Regions from separate parts of the Janthinobacterium sp. J1-1 genome, predicted to be linked through region 2. Evidence: predicted binding sites of a transcription regulator. Region 2 holds the regulator's gene; the other holds the start of a gene.

Region 1 (12,156 bases), 1.5 Mb from region 2:
CGGCCACCTGGCGCGACAAGATCGCCGTCGGCACGAATTGCAGGCTGATCTGGCGCATCTGTTCGCCAAAGCCCGGCATCTCCTTCGTGCCCACGGAGAGCGTCGCATCGGGCGTCACGTCGCGCCGCGCCGGGCCCGTGCCGCCGGTGGTCAAAATCAAGTGGCAATGGTTGAGGTCGGCCATGTCGATCAGGGTGTTTTCTATCTGCGAGCGCTCGTCGGGGATCAGCCGCTTTTCCAGCCGGAACGGCGTGCGCAGGGCGGCCGCCAGCCAGCTTTCCAGTGCCGGAATGCCCTGGTCTTCATACACGCCGCCGCTGGCGCGGTCGGAGATCGACACGAGGCCGATAATCAATTCGTCTTCAAGAGTGGTTGCCATCAATCACCTGTAAAAGAGTGGGGAGAGCGTAAAAACAAGAAAACCGGGATTATCCCGGTTTTTGTGCTGTGCCGGGGACAGGCCCGGCTTATTCGTCTTCTTCGGCGTCGACGCCGTCTTCATCCGCATCATCCTTGCCGCCATTGTTCTTCTTGGCGATCTGTTTCAGGATCTGGAAGATTTCGCGGTAGGCTTTCGGCGGCTTGTTCTCGGCCTGCTCCTTGCGGGCATTGCGGATCAGGGTGCGCAGGTGCTGCACGTCGAGTTCCGGGTTTTCCGACAGCAAGACGGTCAGCGCCTTGTCGTCCGTCAGCAGCTTGTCGCGGCGGCGTTCCATCGCGTGCATGGCGGCCGTGTCGGCTTTCGACAAGCCTTTCCAGCTGTCGATGGTGCGCTGGATGGCGGCGACTTCGTCCTCGTCGAGGGTGCGCATTTTCTTGCCGACATATTGCAGCTGGCGGCGGCGGCCTTCGTGATCCTTGATCAGCTGGCATTCGAGGATGGCGTCGCGCACGTCTTCCGGCATCGGAACGCGCTTGACGCGGTCGCGTGCTTCATTGACTAATTCTTCGCCCAGCTTTTGCAGGACGGTCATCTGGCGCTTGAGTTCCGACTTCGAAGGACGTTCATATTCCTGTTCGAATTCGGACGATTGGAAGCCGCAAGCTCCCCGGTTTGGATTTGGCATGATAAGGCGGGATTGGCCGCGTAGGCCGCACCTGTAAACTGTAAACGACTGCTATCATAACCTTTTTAGGGCCTTTCCGAAGAAAACAGCACATGAACGAGTCCGTATTTACCCATACTCAAGAGCAACTGCAGCAACTTGCCCGTGATGTGTTGTCTTTTGCGCGCGCGGCGGGAGGCAGCGACGCGGCGGTCGAAGTCAGCGAAGGTGGCGGCCTGTCCGTGTCTGTACGAAAAGGCAAGATCGAAACCATCGAGCAGAACCGCGACAAGGGCATGGGCGTGACCGTGTTTGTCGGCAAGAAACGCGGCAATGCCAGCACTTCCGATTTCTCGCCGGCAGCCCTGCGCGCCACGGTGGACGCGGCCTACAATATCGCCCGCTTCACGGCCGAGGACGATTGCGCCGGCCTGGCCGATGCCGACATGCTGGAGCTGTCACCGCGCGATCTGCAGCTGTTTTACCCGTGGTTGATTTCCACCGAGGAAGCCGTGGTACTGGCGCAGCGCGCCGAAGCGGCCGCGTTTGCCGTCGATGCGCGCATCAGCAACAGCGAAGGCGCCAGCGTGCACGTGCAGCAATCGCACTTTGTGTCGGCCAACTCGCGCGGCTTTATCGGCGGCTATCCGTTCTCGCGCCACACTTTATCTGTGGCGCCGATCGCCGGCAAGGGCGCCAAGATGCAGCGCGACGACTGGTATTCCTCGGTGCGCGATGCCGCCAAAATGTCGAGTCCCGAAGCCATCGGCCGCTACGCCGCCGAGCGCGCGCTGTCGCGCCTGAACGCGCGCAAACTCGGCACGCGCACCTGCCCGGTGCTGTTCGAGGCGCCGCTGGCGGCCGGCCTGCTGGGTACTTATGTGCAAGCGACCTCGGGCGGCGCGCTGTACCGCCAGTCGACTTTCCTCAACGATTCCCTCGGTACGCAAGTATTGCCCGATCACGTGCAGATCTTTGAAGACCCGCACGTGATCGGCGGCGTCGGTTCGGCGCCGTTCGACGAGGAAGGCGTGAGAACCGTCAGCCGCGACGTCGTCAAGGATGGCGTGGTGCAAGGTTATTTCCTGTCGACCTATACGGCGCGCAAGCTGGGCATGCAGACCACCGGCAACGCGGGCGGCTCGCACAATCTGTACATGAGCTCCAGCCTGACATCACCCGGCGACGATTTTGTCGCCATGCTGAAAAAGCTCGGCACGGGCCTGCTGGTGACGGAACTGATGGGGCAGGGCACGAATTACGTGACGGGCGACTATTCGCGCGGCGCCTCCGGCTTCTGGGTCGAAAACGGCGTGATCCAGTACCCGGTGGAGGAGATCACGATTGCCGGCAACATGAAGGACATGCTGCGCCATATCGTCGCCATCGGCGCCGACGTGCTGCGGCGGGGCACCAAGGAGACGGGGTCCATCCTGATCGAGAGCATGGTGGTGGCGGGCGGCTGAGGCAGCGCCGTCGTCGACTCCAAGGCGCCGCTGGCGCCTTTTTTTTCGTGCGGGCAGGTCATACGGCGGACATATTCGCTTCGTATGATGTCGCTGCTTCACATTAATGGCGAGTTAGATGCTTTTAATGTAAGTAAGCCGAACTTCGTGATATTTCATGCAAGATGAAAGTCTGCAGCATCGCGTCGTTGTCTCAGCCAACCTGCATAGTGATACTTTCCATGACATCTACCCGTACCCGCATCGCCCGCGCCGTGGCCCTGATGTGTGCCATGAGCGCCGCGTTCGCCAGCCAGGCGCATGCCCATGGCGATGCGCCCGCTGGCCCAGCCTCTGCCAGCGACTCGCTCGATGCACCGCAAGCCGTGATCGTTACCGGCACGCGCGGCAGCAACCGCACCCAGTTCGACACCATGGCACCCGTCGATGTGTTCAACCGCGAAGATATCGGCGCGGTCGAATCGTCGGACCTGAACGACGTGCTGGCGCAACTGGTGCCCTCGTATGTGGTGCAGCGCTTGCCGATGGCTGACGGGCAAGTCTTCGTGCGGCCGGCCACCCTGCGCGGCCTGTCGCCGGACCAGACCCTGGTGCTGGTCAATGGCAAGCGTTTCCACCGCAGCGCGCTGCTCGGCGCGCGTGGTGCCCAGGCGCCGGACCTGGCGCAGATTCCCGTGTCCGCCATCAAGCGCATCGAAGTACTGCGCGACGGCGCCTCGGCCCAGTACGGCTCGGACGCGATTGCCGGCGTGATCAATATCATTCTCGACGATACGGTCGGTACCGAACTGTCCGTGCACCATTCGCAATATGCCGAAGGCGACGGCAAGGCCAACGAACTCAACCTGAAGACGGGTTTTGCGTTTGGCGAGACGGGCAAGGCCAGCATTTTCGGCGCGCTGGCCAAGTCCGATCCCACCTCGCGCACGCGCCAGCGGGCCGACGCCATCGCTTTCCAGCAAGCGCATCCGGAACTGAAGGTGCCGAATCCGGTGCAGCGCTGGGGCCAGCCTGAACTCAAGAGCCAGCGGCTGGGTTTCAATGCCAGCATGGCCCTGTCCGACAGTATCGAACTCTACGGTTTTGGCCTGTACAGCCACAGCGACGGCACGTCGGACTTCAACTGGCGCAATCCCGACACCAGCACCGGCGCCTATAAAACCAGCACCCTGTTCCCCGGCTGGGACTTGCGCAGCGTGTACCCGCTCGGTTTCAGCCCCAGCTACTCGAACGAGCAGGACGACATGCAGTTCGTGGCCGGCCTGCGCGGGCGTATCAGCGAGCAACTCGGCTGGGATGTCAGCGCGTCATATGGCCGCAACCGCATCGACTACGAACTGGCCAATTCCATCAATGCCTCGATGGGGCCGGCCAGCCCGACGGCCTTTTATCTGGGTCGCTTGTCGCAGACGGAAAAAATCCTCAACGCCAACTTCAACTATGAGTTGCCGGTCGCGGCGTTGCCGCAACCGGTGAATATCGCCTTTGGCGCGGAAGCGCGCAATGAAACCTATGGCGTCAAGGCCGGCGACACGGCGTCCTGGACGGTGGGGCCGGGCGCCGCCATGGGCCTGGACGCCAACGCCAACGGCGCACCCGGTTTCAGCGACCGTCAGGCGGGCAGCTGGGGCCAGGACAGCTATGCGGCCTACCTCGACGTGGAGGTGCCAGTGAGCAAGGCGCTGAGCCTGGGCGGCGCGGCCCGCTACGAACATTTCTCCGAGTTCGGCAGCACCGTCAACGGCAAGCTGTCGGCCCGCTATGCCCTGAGCGACAGCCTGGCCTTGCGCGGTTCGTACTCGACCGGTTTCCGCGCGCCGACGCCGGGCCAGTCGAATACCAACAGCACCAACCAGGGCCTCGACACCAAGACCCTGCTGCTGTTTACCAGCGGCCGCCTGGCCAACAACGACCCGCTGGCGGTGCTGCTGGGCGCCCAGCCCTTGAAACCGGAAAAATCGAAAAACCTGTCGCTGGGGTTTACCTGGAAGACGCCGGCGGGATTCTCCGGTTCGGTCGACGTGTATGACATCAAGGTCAGCGACCGCTTCAGCACGTCCGCGTCGTTTGCCGTGCCGGCTGGCGTGGCCAATCCGCTGCGCTACACCTCGGTCAGCTATTTCACCAACGACTTCGACACCACCACGCGCGGCATCGATATCGTCGGCAACCACCTGAGCCGTATCGGCAATGGCAAGCTGAACCTGACCCTGGCCTACAACTACAACACCACCAAGGTCGACGGCGGCAATTCCAGCCTGGTCACCAATCCGGCGCAGCGCCAGGTCTTCGAAGAACGTTTGCCGCGCCAGAAAGCCACCATCAGCGGCAACTATGAGCTGGGCAACTGGAGTACGCTGGCCCGCGTGCGCTACTACGGCGCCTGGACCGACAACACCGGCAATACCACGGGCGATATCTTCCAGCGCTTTGGCGCCATGCAGTTTCTCGACCTGGCGGCCAGCTACAAGATCACGGACACGCAATCGATCCGCGCCGGCATCGATAATGTGCTCGATAAATATCCCGACGAAGCGACCTTCCAGGCCAGCCGTGGCCTGATTTATTCGCGCAATGCGCCGTATGATACGGATGGCCGCAACCTGTATGTCGAATACAAAGTGAAATTTTAAGGGGCGATGGTGAAGATGAATCCACAACGCCGGGCGCTGCTGCGCGCCGGTTCCCTGGCGGCGGCGCTGCCGCTGGCGGTGGATGCGGCCTCGGCAGCGTCCGCGGCCTTGCCGCCGCCCCTGCCGCCGGTGCCGGCTGGCGCCACGCCGGACAGCCTGGCCGGCAACCAGGCCTACTGGCAGGCGGTGGCCGCCCAGTACGACAGCACCGATGCGGTGCTGCAGCTCGATAACGCTTTCTGGGGTTCGATGGCCAGGCCGGTGCTGGCCCATTACGAGCAGCAACTGGCCATGGTCAACCGCGACAACGCCTGGTATGCGCGCATGCGCTTTCCGGCCGACTTCGAGGCGGCCCGCGCGGCGGCGGCCAGGGCGCTGGGCGTGGCGGTCGATGAGATCGTGCTGACGCGCGGCGCCACGGAAGCGCTGCAGGTCCTGATCGCCGGCTATAACCGCCTGCAACCGGGCGACACGGTGCTGCATGCCGATATCGACTACGACAATATGATCACCGTCACGCGCTGGCTGCAGCAGCGGCGCGGCGCCGAGGTGGTGGCGATCGCCATGCCGGAACCATTTACGCACGACAATGTCATCGATGCGTATGCGCAGGCGATGGCGCGCCACCCGAAGCTCAAACTGATGCTGCTCACGCATGTGAACCACCGCAACGGCATGGTCTTGCCGGTGGCCGAGATCAGCCGCATGGCGCGCGAACGGGGCATCGATGTGATCGTCGATACGGCGCACGGCTTCGGCCAGCTGGACATGACGATCCCCGACCTGCAGGCGGACTTTGTCGGCATCAACCTGCACAAGTGGATAGGCGCGCCGGTGGGCGTGGGCGCCGCCTACATCAAACGGGGCAGGGTGGCCGATATCGATCCCTGGCTGGGCGAAAAGATGGGCGACGATATCCGCTCGCGCGTGCACACGGGCACGGTCAATTTCGCGGCCTACCTGAGCTTGCCGGCGGCGCTGGACTTGCACGCGCGGATAGGCGTGGCCAACAAGCAGGCGCGGCTGCGGCTGCTGCGCAACCGCTGGGTGGAAGCGGCGCGCGGCATCGCCGGCATCGAAGTGCTGGCCTCGCCTGATCCGCGCCTGAGCAGCGCGATTGCGTCATTTCGCATCAAGGGAAAAACCAGCGTGGCCGACAATTTTGCCTTGTCGAAAAAACTGGTGCAGCAGCACGGCATCTTTGCCGTGCCGCGCGACGGCCTGGCGTCCGGCGCGTGCCTGCGCGTCACGCCAGCCATCTTTACGCCCGAGTCACACCTGGACAAGCTGGTGACAGCCTTGCGCCAGGTGGCCAAAGGGTAGCGCTTGCTTACGCGCGCAGGCTGGAGAGGATCGGTTGCAGTACTGCCGCACCCAGGGCGGCGCTGCGGGCACCGCTCCAGCCGGTTTGCTGGTCGGGGTCGTTGGCATTGTCCTTGAACGGCAATTCCAGGGTCAGCGACAGGCAACCAAAGGCGTGCGTGATATGGGGCGAACCCATGGTCAGCACTTCGGGCGTGAACGGGCCGTCTTCGTAGCCGTGCTCGTCCTGGAAGTCGGGACTGGCCACCTTGAAATCGGCGATAAAGCGCTCCTGCTCGGCCTTCTGTGCTGACGTGAAATTTTCCAGCGCATCGCTGCCGGCCACGAACACGTAGGGCAGGCCTTCGTCGCCATGCACGTCGAGGAACAGGTCGCAGCCGATTTCATGCATTTTCTGTTTTACCAGGAACACTTCCGGGCTGCGTTCCATGGTCGGCGTCATCCATTCGCGGTTCAGGTTGGCGCCGGCCGCGTTGGTGCGCAGGTTGCCGTGCACGGAACCGTCCGGATTCATGTTCGGCACCACGTAGAACACGGCGTCCTGCAGGCACTGGCGGGCAAACGGGTTGGCCTGGTCCAGCAGCGCTTCGAGCATGCCTTCGACAAACCATTCGGCCATCGTTTCACCGGGATGCTGGCGCGCGATGACCCAGACTTTTTTCTCGGCATCGGCGTCACCGACCACCAGCAGGTTCATGTCGCGCCCTTCCACCGTGCTGCCCAGGTCGATCAAACGCACCAGTGGCGACGCTTGCGCGCTGTCGATCAGCGCCAGGTGGCGGTCCCATGGATACGGCTCGAAATAGGCGTAATACACGCTTTCTTCTTCCGGCGTATGTTCGATGGTCATCACGGCGCCGTCAAAGCTGGTCGGCACGCGGAACCAGGTTTCGCGGTCGTAGCTGGCCACGGCCTGGTAGTCTTTCCAGCCGTCCGGATAGGCGGATTTTCCCGCGTTCATGAAGCGGATCGTGCACGCCTCGCCTTGCGCGCCCTGCAGGCGGAAGTAAAACCATTGCGTGATGTCGGCGTGGGAATCCTTGCGGATGTTCAGTTCGATCGAATGGGCATCGTCGGCGCGCAGCACCTCGATCGCGCCGGCGTCGAACTGCTGGCTGATTTTAATGGTCATGAATGTTCCTGGTAAAAACAAGTTAGGGTTTGCATCGTGTGCAATGGCGCGATGATACCCGTTTTGCCCGGGCCTTTGTGCCGGCGCAAACCCGGTGTGGCTTGCTTTGCTAACGTGATAGCTCCATCACCGGGAGATCATCATGGACGACAACGGCAAACATATCCGCGAACTGGAAAAGAAAGCCAGCGCCCTGAGCGATGCGCTGGCGCACCTGGGCAAGGGCACCACCCTGCAGGAACTGCTGCGCATCCTGCGCTTTCCCGGCTATACCACGCCGGCCGAACTGGCTTTCAACCACGCCATCCTCGACACCATGCAGTTGCAGGTCAATGCGCTCGACAAGCTGGGGCAGGATCTGTTGGCGGGGGCGAAGCAGGTGGTGGCGAAGCAGTAGGTTGAACAACCCCAACAGCACATTCCGGGGTCGGACCCTGAGGGACTCGGCGTCCCCGTCCGGCCCCCGGCATTTTCGTCGTTAGGTTCAGGTATCAAGGCCACCGAAACGCTCATAAAACCACGGCTTCACATCGGCCGCCTGTTCGTCCTCGCGCCGCAGGGTGGCCAGGATATGCTGTTCCGCCGCCGCATAGGTGCGCCGGTACAGTGCGCGCGCCAGCGCATAGGCTTGCGTGCCGGGCCACGGTTCGGGCAGCAGTTCGACCGGCAATTGCGGGTCGTGCAGCTGCACCCGGCGATAGGCGTGCGTCAGTAGCGAGCGGATCACGAAAGCCTGCTCGGGCGCGATGGCCGGCTGCTCCTGAAGCAGGGCCAGCAGCGGCTGGAAGCTGGCGATGAATTTTTCGTAGCCGGCCATCACTTCCGACAAGTCCCAGCATTCGGCCACCATTTCGCGCAGGGGCCGCGTGCTGACACCCGGCAACTCCGTACTGTGGCAGACATACAGCTTGCCCTGTACTTCGTTGCGCACCAGGATGTCTTCCAGCGCATCGCCATTGCTGGCCGGGTGGCCGAAGATGCCGGGCGCGACCAGGCCATAACCGGCCCACAGCAGCTCCTTGCGCAGCGCCCCCCGCTCGCTGGCATTGATATTGCCGGCCGCGCCGATCACCAGGGTCCAGCTGCCATCCCAGTGCTTGACCAGCGGCGCGTAGATGCGGCGGTAGGCGCGCTCGAAACGGGCCAGCGCTTCCGGCCGGATCGCATAGGCGCTGCGGCGGCCATCCCGTTGCGAACTGAGCCAGCCTTCCTGCGCCAGGCGGAACACGCTGGTGCGCAGCAGGCGGTCGTTGACGCCGAACGGCGCCAACAGCTCGATCAGGCTGCCCAGCCAGATCGACCCGCCGCGCGGCACGATGGCGTCGCCAAAGATCGTCATCACCAGCGACTTCGAACGGGGCGGGTCAGTGGCGAGGAAATCGGCTATCCATGCGGTGCAAGCGGTGTTGTTCATGTGTTCCTGGTCTGGCCGTAAGAGGACATTTCTATAAAGGCAGCAGTTTACTTCGCTCTGCGCTGCTGCATGCACTATTTTCCATATGATACCTCCGTAAAAGAAACATAAGATACGGAATTTTCAAATGATTCAAATCAAGTGTATGCAAATCGATTTATGTATCGTATTATCCGTTTATCGCTTTGCGCAGTAGCGCAAGCCACCCATTGGGAGACAGATCATGTACGCACAAATGGTTGAAACCGGCCTCAAGAACGTTCGTTCCATCGACGACATGGGCGCGGAAGAGCAGGCTTTCCAGGCACGCATCGACGAAGGCATCAAGATCGAGGCCAAGGACTGGATGCCGGACGCTTACCGCAAGACCCTGATCCGCCAGATTTCGCAGCACGCCCACTCGGAAATCGTCGGTCAATTGCCAGAAGGCAATTGGGTGACGCGCGCGCCGACCCTGAAACGCAAGTCCATCCTGTTGGCCAAGATCCAGGACGAAGCGGGCCACGGCCTGTACCTGTACAGCGCGGCCGAAACGCTGGGCGTGTCGCGCGACGAATTGCTGGCCGCCCTGCACTCGGGCAAAGCCAAGTATTCCAGCATCTTCAACTACCCGACCCTGTCGTGGGCCGACATGGGCGCCATCGGCTGGCTGGTCGACGGCTCGGCCATCATCAACCAGATTCCGCTGTGCCGCTGCTCGTATGGGCCGTATGCGCGTGCCATGATCCGCGTCTGCAAGGAAGAATCGTTCCATGCGCGCCAGGGCTACGACATCATGATGTCGCTGTGCAAGGGCACGCCAGCACAGAAAGCCATGGCGCAGGATGCCCTGAACCGCTGGTGGTGGCCGTCGCTGATGATGTTCGGCCCGTCCGACGCGGCGTCCGTCAACAGCGCGCAATCGGCGCAATGGCGCATCAAGCTGTTCTCGAACGACGAATTGCGCCAGCGCATGGTCGACCAGACCGTGCCGCAGATCGAATACCTGGGCCTGACCGTGCCCGATCCCGACCTGAAATTCAACGTCGAGACCGGCCACTATGAATTCGGCGAGATCGACTGGTCCGAGTTCAACAATGTATTGAAGGGCAATGGCCCGTGCAACCGCGAACGCCTGCAGACGCGCGTCAAAGCGTATGAAGATGGCGCATGGTTCCGCGATGCACTGGTGGCCTACGCCGACAAGCAGACCGCAGTCAAAGCGGCAGCCTGAGAACCGACATAAAAACAGTAAGGGGATAGCATCATGAGCAAAGAATGGCCTTTGTGGGAAGTTTTCATCCGCAGCCAGCACGGCCTGGCGCACAAGCATGTGGGCAGCCTGCACGCCTCCGACGCCACCATGGCGGTCAACCATGCGCGCGACGTGTACACGCGCCGCAATGAAGGCGTCAGCATCTGGGTGGTGCGCGCCGCCGATATCGTTGCCAGCAGCCCCGGCGACAAGGGCGCCCTGTTCGAACCGTCGAACAGCAAGGTGTATCGCCATCCCACCTTCTTCCCGATGCCGGAAGAAGTCAAGAACCTGTGATGGGAGTGATCGCAATGGATGACAAGGTCACTTATTTACTGCGCCTGGGCGACAACGCCCTGATCCTCAGCCAGCAGCTGTCGCAGCTGTGCGGCAAGGGTCCGGCGCTGGAAGAAGACATGGCGCTGACCAACGTCGCGCTGGACCTGCTGGGCCAGACGCGCTTGTGGTTCAGCTATGCGGCCGAACTGGAAAACGCGGGCCGCGACGAGGACGATATCGCCTTCATGCGCGACGCCCACGACTTCCGCAACTGCCTGCTGGTCGAACAGCCGAACGGCAACTACGCCGACACCATGATGCGCCAGTTCTTCTTCGACACCTGGCACTACTTCCAGCTGCTGGAGCTGACGAAAGCGAGCGACCCGCGCATCGTCGAAGTGGCGCAGAAGTCGATCAAGGAAGTGACGTACCACCTGCGCCGCAGCGGTGACCTGATCGTGCGCCTGGGCGACGGCACGGCGGAAAGCCACCAGAAAACCCAGGCCGCGGCCGACGCGCTGTGGATGTATACGGGCGAGATGTTCCAGTATGACGCGGTCGACAGCGCCATGGTGGCGGCCGGCATCGCGCCGCCTGCCGACCTGCTGCGCGCCGCCTTTCTGGAACACGTGGCCGAGATCTTTGCCGAAGCCACATTGACCATGCCGGCGCCGGACGCCTGGATGCAAAAGGGCGGCAAGCAGGGCACGCATACGGAACACCTGGGTTTTATCCTGGCCGAGATGCAGTTCCTGCAGCGCGCCTATCCCGGAGCGGAGTGGTAATGAATACCGCCACCGGCACGCTCGATGCGGCGCAGGTCTGGGCCTGGCTCGGCGACGTGCCGGACCCGGAAATCCCCGTCATTTCGGTGGTGGACCTGGGTATCGTGCGCGCCGTCGAAGTGACAGGCAATGACGCCTGCGTGGTGACGATCACCCCGACCTATTCCGGTTGCCCGGCGATGCAGGTGATCGCCGATGCGGTGACGGATGCCTTGCGCGAGCATGGCGTGGAAAACGTCACGCTGGTGAACCAATTGTCGCCGGCCTGGACCACCGACTGGATGAGCGACGAGGGCAAGGCCAAGCTGAAAGGCTATGGCATCGCCCCGCCGCAGCAGCAGGTGATCGATATCAGTGGGCTGAAGGGTGGGGCAAGATCGGGCGTGAAACGCGTGGCGGCGCCAAAACTGGATGTGATCTGCCCGAACTGCGGTTCCAGCCATACGCAGCTGACCAGCCAGTTCGGCTCCACGCCCTGCAAGGCGCTGTACAAATGCATCGATTGCCGCGAACCGTTTGATTACTTCAAGTGCCACTAAAAAAGCATGCAGTGCGTAGAAACTGGAGATGAAGCATGAGTAAATTTTATCCGCTGTCGGTGTCCCACGTGCGCAATGAAACGCGCGACACCATCGCCGTCACCTTCGACGTGCCTGCCGAGTTGCAGCAGCAGTTCCGCTTTCAGCAGGGCCAGCACCTGACCTTGCGCGCCAATATCAATGCGGAAGACGTGCGCCGTTCGTACTCCATCTGTTCGGCGGTGCAGGACGGCACCTTGCGCGTGGCGATCAAGCGCACCCCCGGCGGCGCGTTTTCCACCTGGGCCAACGACACGCTGAAAGCC
Region 2 (12,156 bases):
CGTGGTTCCCATTTGAAATGCTTGACGGCGTTGGTCAGATAAATGCTGTCGCGCGCCACGCCCGCCTCCAGCATGGCGCGCTCCAGCACCGCGCCGGCCGGGCCGACAAACGGCAAGCCGGCCAGGTCTTCCTGGTCGCCCGGTTGTTCGCCGACCAGCATGATGGCCGCTTGCGCGGGACCGACGCCGGGCACGGCCTGGGTGGCGCTTTTCCACAGTTCGCAGCGGCGGCACTGGTCCAGCGTGGTGGGCAGTTCGCGCGCGGGCTGGGCGCGTTCGGCGGAGATCGGGATCATCGCTGCGCCGCTGCGCTGGCCGACGGTGGCGGTCTGGCCCGTGCGGCGCTCGCCGTTGGCGGCGCTGCTGACCATGGCGGGCACGATGGCGCCTTCCGGCAGATTTTTCCAGAAGCGCGAGGGGATATGGCTGCGCAGCAGGTCGGCATTCAGGCGCGCGGGGTTGAAGATGCTGCGGTAGTAGGTCAGCCACAGCGCTTCGCCGGCGTCGTCGATATCGGCCGGGCCGCGCTCGGCCGCGCCGCGCATCAGGGCCGGGCCGGCGTGCAGGGTTGTGCCGTCCCACAGCATGGTGGCGGTCGGCGTGGCGATCATCCAGCTGATGGGGCCCATGCGGCGCGCGAAGTGGCGCGCCACTTGCGGCAGCACGTCGTGCACGGGCTCGAACCAGGCCACGAAACGCGGCGCACCCTGCGCTTCTTCGCGCTCGCGGAAACGCACATAGGCGTGCATGTCGTGCTCTTCGCGGCGCACGGCCTTGGCCATGCCGTGCAAGCGCGCGCCATCCGCATCGGCCGGCGAGATCACATCGTGCTGGCCCTGCTGCCAGCGCCACAGCACCTGATATAAAAACGCCCAGCGATCCTGCACATTGAAGCAGGCGGCGCTTTCCAGCAGTTCCACCAGGGATCGCGGCAGGCGCAGCGGCGGCGCGCTGGTATCGGTTGCGTCCGGTGTTGACGAAAACAGGTCGCCGTCGCCGGGCTGCGATTGCCAGGCGATATGGACTGGCGCCACGCCAAGCGCGATCAGCTCCCGCGCTGCAGCACGCCACTCGCCGAACGACTGCGCCAGCCGCACGACCTGGTTCATGCCGCCTGCAGCTCCGGCCACAAGTTCATCTGCTGCGGCGCTTCCGTCATGGCGCGGCGCAGGTTTTCGGAGGTGGTGGTGTCGCGCGCGGGAAAGTAGTCGGCCGTGATGATAAAGGGAGAGATCTTTTTCATGCTGCAGCGCAGGCGCGACAGGTCGGCGTAGCGCACCTGGCGCAGGCGGCGCAGATCGACGATGCGCTGCGCGTTGCGCAGGCCGATGCCAGGCACGCGCGCGATCATGTGCAGCGCGGCGCGGTTCAGGTCCATCGGAAAATGCTCGCGGTGCGCCAGCGCCCAGGCCAGTTTCGGGTCGATATCGAGCGCCAGGTTGCCACCGCTGGCGGGCAGCAGTTCGCTGGCCTGGAAGCCGTAGCTGCGCAGCAAAAAGTCGGCTTGATATAACCTGTGTTCGCGCAGCATCGGCGGCGGCGCCAGCGGCACGCTTTTCGGGCTGTCGGGAATCGGACTGAAGGCCGAGTAATACACGCGCTTGAGTTTATAGCTGCCGTACAGGGTCTCGGCCGTGTTGAGGATCTGCTGGTCGTCGCTGGCGTCGGCGCCGACGATCATCTGCGTGCTCTGGCCGGCCGGCGCGAAACGGGGTGACTTCGGTTCCTCGGCTTTTTCATCGAGCTTGCGGCGGATCGAGCCCATCGCCAGCTTGATGGTGTGCACGCTTTTTTCGGGCGCCAGCTTCTGCACGCTGTCCTGGGTCGGCAGTTCGATATTGACGCTGAGGCGGTCGGCATAGCGGCCCGCCTGTTCGATCAGGGCCGGGTCGGCGTCGGGGATGGTTTTCAGGTGGATATAGCCGCGGAACTGGTGCACCTCGCGCAGCTCGCGCGCCACCTGCACCAGCTGCTCCATCGTGTAGTCGGCCGACTGGATGATGCCGGAACTGAGGAACAGGCCGTCGATGTAGTTGCGCAGGTAAAAGTCGGCCGTCAGTTTCACCACTTCGGCCACCGTGAAGCGGGCGCGCGGCACGTTCGAGGTGCGGCGGTTGACGCAGTACTGGCAGTCGTACAGGCAGTAATTGGTCAACAGGATCTTCAGCAGCGACACGCAGCGCCCGTCCGGCGTATAGCTGTGGCAGATGCCCATGCCCGAGGTGGCGCCAAAGCCGTCCTTGCCGATCGAGTGGCGCTTGGGCGCACCGCTGCTGGCGCAGGACGCGTCGTACTTGGCCGCATCGGCCAGGATTTCCAGCTTGTCCGTCAATTCCATGGGGCACCTCAATACTGTATGTATATACAGTATATCAGGGATGGCCGGCTAACGCCTGCTTGATCCATGCAATGGCAAGACGCTATATATCCGTGTATATTACGCTTCTGTTGATTGCTCACTCTCAAGGATATGACCATGCGCCTGACCTCTGCTGCCCGCCTTCTTGCCGCCGCTTTTTTCATGACCACTGCCGCTACCTCCGCCATGGCCGGCGAAGTGGTGGTGTCGGCTGCGGCCAGCCTGACGAACGCCTTCAAGGATGCGGCGCAAAGCTATGAGGCGCAGTATCCGGGCAGCAAGGTCTCCTTGAACTTCGCCGCTTCGGGTGTACTACTGCAGCAGATCGTCAAGGGCGCGCCGGTCGACGTGTTTGCCTCGGCCGACCAGGAAACCATGGACACGGCGCAAAAAGAAGGCCTGGTGCTGCCAGCCGACCGCCATGATTTCGTCAGCAACAGCCTGGTGCTGATCGTGCCGTCGGACAGCAAGCTCGGACTCAGGAACCTGAATGACCTGACGCAGAAAAGCGTGACGCGCGTGGCGATCGCCAATCCGGCCAGCGTGCCGGTGGGCCGCTATTCGGAAGGCGCGCTGAAAAAGGCGAATCTGTGGGACGGCGTGCAGGCCAAGGCCATCAGCACGCAGAATGTGCGCCAGTCGCTCGACTATGTGGCGCGTGGCGAAGTCGATGCGGGCTTTGTGTACGGCACCGACGCGGCCATCATGAAAGACAAGGTCAAGGTGGTGTTCGAGGTGCCGCTGGAAGCGCCGGTGCTGTACCCGATCGCCACCATCAAGGGCAGCGCCAATGCGGCCGAGGCCAAACGCTTTGTCAGCTATCTGCAAACGGCGCCGGCGCAAGCCATCCTGGCCAAATACGGATTCAAAAAACCATAAGCTGATCGCACCGGATGGATATCGCCTGGACCGCGCTGGCCCTGTCGCTGAAAGTGGCGGCATGGGCCACGGCGCTCAATTTGTTGCTGGGCATCGGTACCGGCTACCTGCTGGCCCGCGCCCGCTTTCCCGGGCGCGACCTGCTCGACGCGGTATTGACCCTGCCGATGGTGATGCCGCCCACGGTGCTGGGCTATTATCTGCTGGTGCTCTTGGGGCGGCGCGGCAGCATCGGCATCTGGCTGCAGGAACACTTCGGCATCAACCTGATCTTTACCTGGCAGGGCGCCGTGATCGCCTCCACCATCGTCGCTTTTCCGCTGGTGTTCAAACCGGCGCGGGCGGCGTTTGAAGCGGTCGATGGCCAGCTGGAACAGGCGGCGCGCGTGCTGGGCATATCCGAAATCGCCATTTTCTTTCGCGTCACCCTGCCGCTGGCCTGGCGCGGCATCCTGGCCGGCGTTCTGCTGGGCTTTGTGCGCGCGCTGGGCGAATTTGGCGCGACCTTGATGGTGGCCGGCAGCATACCCGGCAAGACACAGACCCTGTCGGTGGCCGTGTACGAGGCGGTACAGGCGGGCCAGGATGAGGTCGCCAATATGCTGGTACTGATTACCTCGGTGGTCTGCATCGTGGTGCTGCTGTCGGCCGGCACGCTGGCGCCTGGCCGCATCGTTCACAAGTAAAACCATGCAACTCGACCTCGATATCCGCGCCACCTTGCGCTCCGGCAAACGCCATTTTGAGCTGCACGTGCAGTGCAGCTCGACCAGCCAGCGCATCGCCATGTATGGCCCGTCCGGCGCCGGCAAGAGCATGACCCTGAAGGCAATTGCCGGACTCTTCACCCCGGACGCCGGCCATATCCGCCTCAATGGCCGTACGCTGTTCGATTCCGCTGCCGGCATCAACCTGGCGCCGCAACAGCGCAATGTGGCCTATCTGTTCCAGGACTATGCGCTGTTCCCGCACCTGACGGTACGCCAGAACGTGGGCTTCGGGCTGGCGCGCGGCTGGTTCAATCCGCGCGCGCGTGAGAAACTGGCCAAGGTCGAGCATTGGCTCGATGCGTTTCATTTGCAGGAACTGGCGCACCAGTATCCCGACGAGTTGTCCGGCGGCCAGCGCCAGAGGGTGGCGCTGGCAAGGGCACTGGTGTCGGAGCCGGCCGCGCTGCTGCTGGACGAACCGTTCGCCGCCCTCGATCCGGCCCTGCGTGTCACCATGCGGCTGGAACTGAGCCAGTGGCAGCAGCGCCTGGGCGTGCCGATGATATTGATTACGCACGACCCGGAAGACGCGCGCATCCTCGGCGACCATGTGCTTTACTTGCGCGATGGCCGCATCGACACGATGGAAGAAAACAGACACGAGGTGAAAATTGGATAAGGCAGAAATCGGCCTGCAAGGCTCGGTATGGATGACGGTGGGCGGTGAACACCTCGGTGGCGCCGGCAGGGTGGCGTTGCTGGGCGCGATCGCCGAATGCGGCTCGATCACGCAGGCGGCCAAGGCGGTCAAAATGAGCTACAAGGCGGCCTGGGACGCCATCGACGCGATGAACAACCTGGCTGGCGAGCCGCTGGTGGAACGCCTGGCGGGCGGCAAGGGCGGCGGCGGCACGCGCCTGACGCAGCGCGGGCGCCAGCTGGTCGACAACTTTCGCATCATCGAACGCGAGCACGAGCGCTACCTGCGCCAGCTGGGCAGCCAGGCCGAGGGCATCGCCGACGACCTTTTACTGATACGGAGAATGGCCATGAAAACCACGGCACGCAATCAATTCCTGGGCAAGGTGGCCGAACTGAAGTCCGGGGCGGTCAACGACGAAGTGATCCTGGAACTGCCCGGCGGCCAGCAGATCGTGGCCGTCATCACCCAGGGCAGCAGCGACAGCCTGGGCCTGGCGCCCGGCGTGGAAGCATTCGCGCTGATCAAGGCCTCGTCCATCATCCTGGTGGCGGATGGCGAAGGCGCGCGCTTCTCGGCGCGCAACCAGCTGGCCGGCACCGTCACGCGCGTGCAGACGGGCGCCGTCAATACCGAGGTGGTGCTCGATCTGCCGCGTGGCGGAACCATCGCCGCCATCATCACCAACCAGAGCGCCAGCGAGATGGCAATCGCCATCGGCAGCAAGCTGACGGCGATGTTCAAGGCGTCGAGCGTGATTCTGGGTGTGCCCGCGTAATCCGACAACATTGTTGGCGCCGGTGGTGATGTCGGATTACGCGCAAGCGCTAATCCGACCTACTTTGCCCTACTCTTCCAGCCGCGACAACCAGTCGGCCGCCGCCGCCAGCACCTGCTCCAGTTCCAGTACCGTCTGCGCCAGCAGCGCCGGCACTTCGTCGTGGCGGCCTTCGTCGATGGCCTGCTCGGTGGCGAACGAGGCGCGGATCAGGCGCTTGGTGCCCAGGGTGCCCACCGAGCCGCGCAGGCCGTGCAGGATGCGCGCGACGTCGCTGTGGCGGCCTGCCTGCAAGACGGCTTCGGCGTCGCGCAAGGGCGCCATGCCCTTGTTCAGCGCGTCTTCCACCATGCGCCGCAAGACGCCCCTGCCCTTGGGGTCCTTGCCCATCACGCGCATCAGCGCGGCCATGGAAAACACTTCCTCGTCGAGCGGCGCGGCCGCTGCCGCCTGTACTGTCGGGCGTTTCGGCAGGTGGCGGCTGATCACTTCCATCATTTCCTCGACCACCACCGGCTTGGCGATAAAGTCGGTGATGCCGGCCGTCATGCAGCGCTCGCGCTCGGAGGCCAGCACGCCGGCCGTCATGGCGATCACCGGCAACTGCAGGCGCAGTTCGGTGCGGATGATGTGGGTGGCGCTGAAGCCGTCCATCACCGGCATCTGCATGTCCATCAGCACGATGTCGTAGCGCAGGGACTCCATGCGCAGGCGCTCGACCGCCTGCAGGCCGTCGCCCACCACGTCCAGCGTGGCGCCCATGTGTTCGAGGATGCCGCGCGCCACCGCCTGGTTCAGATGATTGTCTTCCACCAGCAGGAAATGCACGCCGGCCAGTTCGGTGCCGGTCTGCTGCAGCGCGATATGCTGTTCGCCATCCTGCTTGGCGCTCAAAGCCTGGTGCAGCGCATCGAACAGGCTCGATCCGGTGATCGGCTTCATCAGCACCACGTCGGCCTCGGCCGCGCTGGAGATTTCCTCCAGGTGGTTGCGGGCAAAGGCGTTGACCATCACCACGATCGGCTGGCGCTGGCCGGTGGCCGCCTGGCGTATCGCCTTGGCCGTGGCCAGGCCGTCCATGACGGGCATGTGCCAGTCGGCCAGCACCACGTCATACGGCTGCTGGCTTTCCAGGCGTTCGCGGTACAGTTCGATGGCGGCAAAGCCGGAATCGACTTCATCGGCGGCCCAGCCCCAGGCCTCGATCAGTTTGACGATCAGTTCGCGCGTGGTGCGGTTGTCGTCGGCCACCAGCAGGCGCAGCTGGCCCAGGGCCGGTTTGCGGCGCTCTTCGTTTGGTTGTGCCAGCGCCTCGAACGGCACGCTGAACCAGAAGCGGCTGCCCTTGCCTTCGCTGCTGGCCACGGCGATATCGCCGCCCATCATGTGGATCAGGTGCTTGCTGATGGCCAGGCCCAGGCCGGTGCCGCCGAAGCGCCGCGTGATGCTTTGATCGCCCTGCGAGAAGGCGGTAAATAGTTGTTCCTGCTGCTGCGGCGTCATGCCGATGCCGGTATCGCGCACTTCGAAGCGCAGCCAGGCCTGGCCGGGTGTTTGTTCGGCCAGGCTGACGGCCACCACCACTTCGCCGCTTGCGGTAAATTTGATGGCGTTGCCGGCCAGGTTGACGAGGATCTGCTGCAGGCGCTGGGCGTCGCCCACCAGGCGGCGCGGCACGTCCGATTCCACGGCGATGGCCAGTTCCAGTTCCTTTTCGCCGGCATTCATGGTCATGGTGGTGGCCAGCGTGTTCATCACTTCATCGAGGTCGAATTCGACCGGCGACAAGTCCATGCGGCGCGCCTCGATCTTGGAAAAATCGAGCACGTCGTTGAGGATGCCCAGCAGCGACTGGCCGGCCACGCGCACCATGGTCAGGTATTTGCGCTGTTCCGTATTGAGCCTGGTATTGCCCAATAAATAGACCATGCCCAGCACGGCATTGAGCGGCGTGCGGATTTCATGGCTCATGTTGGCGACGAAATCGCTTTTCGCGCGGTTGGCCGCTTCGGCGCGGTCGCGCTCGTTTTCCAGCTCGCTGGCGCGCGCTTCGAGCTCGTGCTGCAGGCGGTCGCGCTCGCTCATCAGGCTGTTGAAGGCGGCCGTCAGTTCGCCGATTTCATCGCGCTGCTCGACCGGCAGCGGCGTGAAGCGCTGGCCGCTGCTGCGCAGGGCCAGCAGGGTATCGCGCAGGCGCACCAGCGGCGACAGCAGCCGCACCGTGACCCAGCCCAATACCAGCGCTGCCAGCAGCGAGGCGCAGGCGCTCCACAGCACCAGCCGGTACAGCACGCCATCGAAGGGCTCGAAGGCGTCATCGATGGGCAGCGAGGCCGCCAGCAGCCAGTTCACCGATTTCAAATGCTTGAAGCTGTTGACAGCATTGATGCCACGGCTGTTGGTGCTGACCATGCTGCCTTCGCCGCCGCGCGCGATCAGCTCGCTGGTGGCCGGATTGGCGTTGGCTGCGCGCGGCTGCAGCAGCTTGGCCGGATCGGGATGCAGCACGTACAGCGGCACCTTGCCTTGCGTGAGGATGAAGTAATAGCCGTTCTTGCCGACCTTGGTCGTGCGCAGGTCGCCCAGCAGGTTGTCCTTGTACAGGCGCAGCACGCCGATCACGATGCCGGCCACTTCACCGTTGGCGCCCAGCACCGGCGCGACCATCTGCACGATCGGCATCCCGCTTTTCTTGCCCAGCAAGGGTTCGGTGATCATCGGCTGGCGCGTGCGCATGACGGTGCGGAAATAGTCGCGGTCGCCCACCTCGACGCCGCTGCGGCCCGGTACTTCGGGCACGTCGCTGATCACCTTGCCGCGCGCATCGAGCACCAGCACGTCGTCGAACAGGGCCAGCATGGCGCGCTGCTCATAGTACTGGCGCAACTGGGCCGGCTGCGCCATCAGCGCGGCCGGCTGGCGGCGCGCCGTTTCGCTGATCACGTCGAGCAGCATGCCGAGCTTGTCGTCGAGTTCCTCGGCGGTGCGGTCGATCATCGCCGTCTGCTGGCTTAATAGTACCTTGGTGAAATCGTCGCGCATGCGCTGCACTTGCACCAGGGTCACCAGGGCGATCATGGCGATCGAGGTCAGGCTGGTGGCCAGCGCGACTTTTGCTTTAATGCCCAGAGGCTTCATCATTTCCTTATCCTTGGCAAACGGGCAAGCGGCACAAGCGCGCTGCGAGAGATGCTATGAGGAATTCTCCTATCAATACATCAACTTGGCAAGCGTGTGCTTGTGGCGGGGTTGCCATGAAAATAAATGACGAAAGTCGTTTATTCGGCGTATTTCGCCGAAATTGGCACACTACCTCTGCATATACAGTAAACTTGTTGTTGTATTTTATAAAAGGTACTCACCATGACACCAGAGCTCTTGACGCCAACCCTGCCCACCGTGAACGTGGAAGTGTTGCGTGCGCGTTGCGCGACGTGCAGCATGCACCAGTTGTGTCTGCCCATGGGACTCGATGTGGGTGACATGGACCGTCTCGACCAGATTATCGGCCGGCGCCGCAAGGTGGTGCGCGGCGCCTCGCTGTTCCGTATCGGCGACGCGTTCCAGAACCTGTATGCGATCCGCCTCGGTCATTTCAAGACCTACCAGATCAACCAGGGTGGCGAAGAACAGGTGACCGGTTTCCAGATGGCCGGCGAACTGCTGGGCATGGACGCCATCAGCGCCGATCGCCATCATTGCAATGCGGTGGCGCTGGAAGACAGTGAAGTGTGTGAAATTCCATTTTCCAGCCTGGAACAACTGCTGGGCAATATGCCGATCCTGCTGCGCCATTTCCACCGCATGATGAGCCAGGAAATCACGCGCGAGCAAAGCGTGATGCTATTGCTGGGCAATATGCAGGCGACCCAGCGCTTTGCCGCCTTTATCGTCAACCTGGCGTCGCGCTATGAAGCGCGCGGCTATTCGGGCAGTAACTTCCAGCTGCGCATGTCGCGCGAGGAAATCGGCAACTACCTCGGCCTGACGATCGAAAGCATCAGCCGTCTGCTCTCGAAATTCAAGAAGGAAGGCTGGCTGCGCGTGTCGAACCGCGAGATTGAAATCCTGCAGCCGGCCAAACTCAAGGCGATTACGGCCGGCACCGACGTCTGCAAATAATTACAGTTCCTTGTCGGCCTGGATGGTGATGTCGCGCTGGGCCGGCCAGGTCCAGATGCCCGACAGGCGCCACACGCGCTGCTGGTCTTCCACCAGCACCTGCCAGCGGCTGCGTTCGAGCATCGGCAGCGATACCGAAAAATTGCCGTCCGCATCGGGCTGCACCATCAGCCGGATATCTTTTTCCGGCAAGGTGGCGTGCGCCAGGTGCAGCAGCAAAGGCTGTTGGTAGGCCTTGCCGAAACTGTGCACGGAACCGGTGATGCGCGATTGCGCCACGTCGTAGGCCAGGCTGGTATCCATCGCCAGGTCGCTGGCGACGGTGTCGCGGCGCAAGTCCTGGTTGATCGCCTTGCCTTTCTTGTAGTAGTCGCCCACCACCAGCGCATCGGGTTGCGTAAACGCGATGTACCCCATGAAGCTGCCGACGACGACCGACAGGCCGGGGCCGATCATCAGCAGCCAAGGCCAGCGGTGCTTGTACCAGGGATCGACGGGAGCTTGCAGTTTGGCGGTCTTGGACATGGGTGTTTCTCCTGATTCAACACGGCGCCAGGCAAGGCCAGGCGCCGCTTCTTGGTTTAACGCGGCACGATGAATACCGCGCTTTCGCGCACATGCAAGGACGGATCGTCGAGCGACTGCAGCTCGATATGGATCTTGTTCGAGCCCTTCTCGCCGACGCCGTGCGGCACGCGCAAACGCACCGGCCAGCCCAGCGTTTCGGTCGGCTGCAGGGTCACTTCCTCGCGCGTGACCAGGCTCAAGCCTGGCAAGCCGGACACGCCGATCCTGAAGTGCTGCTGCTCTTCCGAGGTGTTCATGATCTGCAGGCGATACACGTTTTCGATCATGCCGTCTTCGACTTCGCGGCCCATCGAACCTCGGTCGCGGATGACGTCCATTTTCAGGGGCGTGCGCAGGAACAGCGAGGTACAGACGGCGATGATGATCAGCCCCAGGATCGAGGTGTAGATCAGCACGCGCGGGCGCATGGCGCGCCGGCGGATCTGCTTCGAGCTGAAGTTGTTTTCCATCGCATGGTCGGTGCTGTAGCGGATCAGCCCGCGCGGCCGCTCGACCTTGTCCATCACGCTGTTGCAGGCGTCGACGCAGGCGGCGCAGCCGATGCATTCATATTGCAGGCCGTTGCGGATATCGATGCCGGTCGGACACACCTGCACGCACAGGGTGCAGTCGATGCAGTCGCCCAGCGCTTTTTCCGTCCCCTCCTTGGCCGCCTTCTTGTTCAGTGCACCGCGCGGCTCGCCGCGTTTGTCATCGTAGGTGATGATCAGGGTGTCCTGATCGAACATGGCGCTCTGGAAGCGCGCATACGGGCACATGTATTTGCACACCTGTTCGCGCAGCCAGCCCGCGTTGCCGTAGGTGGCCAGGCTGTAGAACAGAATCCAGAACCATTCCCACGGGCCGAAGTTAAAGGTGCGCACTTCCTGCACCAGGTCCTGGATCGGCGTGAAGTAGCCGACAAAGGTAAAGCCGGTCCACAGGGCGATCGCGCCCCACGCCAGGTGCTTGGCGACCTTCTTGCCGGTCTTGCGCACGGAGGGGCCCTGGCGGTCGAGCGCCATGCGCGCGCTGCGCGTGCCTTCGATCTTGCGTTCGACCCACAGGAAGATTTCGGTATACACCGTTTGCGGGCAGGAAAAGCCGCACCAGACCCGCCCGGCAATCGCCGTGACCAGGAACAGCAAATACGCCGCGATGATCAGCAGGGCCGCCAGATAGATGAAATCCTGCGGCCACAGCACCACGCCGAAAATGTAGAACTTGCGCGTGGTCAAGTCGAACAGCAGGGCTTGCCTGCCGTTCCAGTTGAGCCACGGCAAGCCGTAGAACGCCAGCTGGGTGAGCCAGACGCACACCCAGCGCCATGTTGCATAGCGTCCTTTGGCCTCGCGAGGGTAGATCTGCTCGCGGGCCGCATACATCTTGATGACTTGGGGTTCCATTACATTACTTCACAGGAACCGCAGGCTGAGGGTTGGAGAGGCTCCAGATATACGCCGACAGCACATGTACTTTCGACTCGCCAAGGAAGTCACCGAAGGCGGGCATGGTGTTGTTGCGGCCCTTGCGGATGGTTTCCATGATGGTGTCGGCGCTGCCGCCATACAGCCAGATCTTGTCGGTCAGGTTCGGTGCACCGAGCTGCTGGTTACCCTTGGCATCGGCGCCATGGCAAGCCATGCAGGCGCCGAATTTCGATTTGCCCAGCACCGATTTGACCGGGTCCGAGGTCGAGCCCGACAGGCTCAGCACGTAATGGGCCACGTTCTCGATATCCTGCTCCGAACCGAGGGCGGCGCCCATCGGGATCATGATGCCGTTACGGCCGTGCATGATGGTGGTCTTGATGATGTCGGGATCGCCGCCATACAGCCAGTCCTTGTCGGTCAGGTTCGGAAAACCCTTGTTGCCGCGCGCGTCCGAACCGTGGCACTGCGCGCAGTAGGTCAGGAACAAACGCTGGCCGATGGCGTTCGCCTGCGGATCGGCGGCCACGGTTTTCAGATCCTGCTTCAGGTACTTGTCGAACAGGGGGCCGTAGTCGGCTTCCGCCTTTTTCAGTTCCTGCTCGTACTGG

What was found. Region 2 encodes FNR, which switches genes on or off when oxygen is low (the NO sensors DNR and NnrR bind a similar motif). Its sites were predicted from a motif close to TTGATNNNNATCAA; they were not measured.
Region 1: a site for FNR is predicted at 9,142-9,155, ahead of paaA (1,2-phenylacetyl-CoA epoxidase subunit PaaA). Genes of this name have one in related genera too.

The regions. Positions count from the first base shown of each region.
Region 1 covers NZ_CP132339.1:1,731,894-1,744,049, forward strand. The annotation lists gene mog (molybdopterin adenylyltransferase) at 1-379, opposite strand, end outside; gene yjgA (ribosome biogenesis factor YjgA) at 468-1,067, opposite strand; gene pmbA (metalloprotease PmbA) at 1,160-2,512, shown strand; gene Q8L25_RS07845 (TonB-dependent receptor) at 2,734-5,145, shown strand; gene Q8L25_RS07850 (aminotransferase class V-fold PLP-dependent enzyme) at 5,161-6,468, shown strand; gene Q8L25_RS07855 (M14-type cytosolic carboxypeptidase) at 6,476-7,600, opposite strand; gene Q8L25_RS07860 (hypothetical protein) at 7,743-7,997, shown strand; gene paaX (phenylacetic acid degradation operon negative regulatory protein PaaX) at 8,085-9,014, opposite strand; gene paaA (1,2-phenylacetyl-CoA epoxidase subunit PaaA) at 9,238-10,227, shown strand; gene paaB (1,2-phenylacetyl-CoA epoxidase subunit PaaB) at 10,261-10,545, shown strand; gene paaC (1,2-phenylacetyl-CoA epoxidase subunit PaaC) at 10,560-11,312, shown strand; gene paaD (1,2-phenylacetyl-CoA epoxidase subunit PaaD) at 11,312-11,851, shown strand; gene paaE (1,2-phenylacetyl-CoA epoxidase subunit PaaE) at 11,887-12,156, shown strand, end outside.
Region 2 covers NZ_CP132339.1:247,395-259,550, reverse strand. The annotation lists gene Q8L25_RS01135 (UdgX family uracil-DNA binding protein) at 1-1,109, opposite strand, end outside; gene Q8L25_RS01130 (putative DNA modification/repair radical SAM protein) at 1,106-2,338, opposite strand; gene modA (molybdate ABC transporter substrate-binding protein) at 2,477-3,238, shown strand; gene modB (molybdate ABC transporter permease subunit) at 3,253-3,924, shown strand; gene Q8L25_RS01115 (ATP-binding cassette domain-containing protein) at 3,929-4,627, shown strand; gene Q8L25_RS01110 (TOBE domain-containing protein) at 4,659-5,426, shown strand; gene Q8L25_RS01105 (response regulator) at 5,496-8,567, opposite strand; gene fnr (fumarate/nitrate reduction transcriptional regulator Fnr) at 8,790-9,548, shown strand; gene Q8L25_RS01095 (FixH family protein) at 9,549-10,073, opposite strand; gene ccoG (cytochrome c oxidase accessory protein CcoG) at 10,130-11,521, opposite strand; gene ccoP (cytochrome-c oxidase, cbb3-type subunit III) at 11,526-12,156, opposite strand, start outside.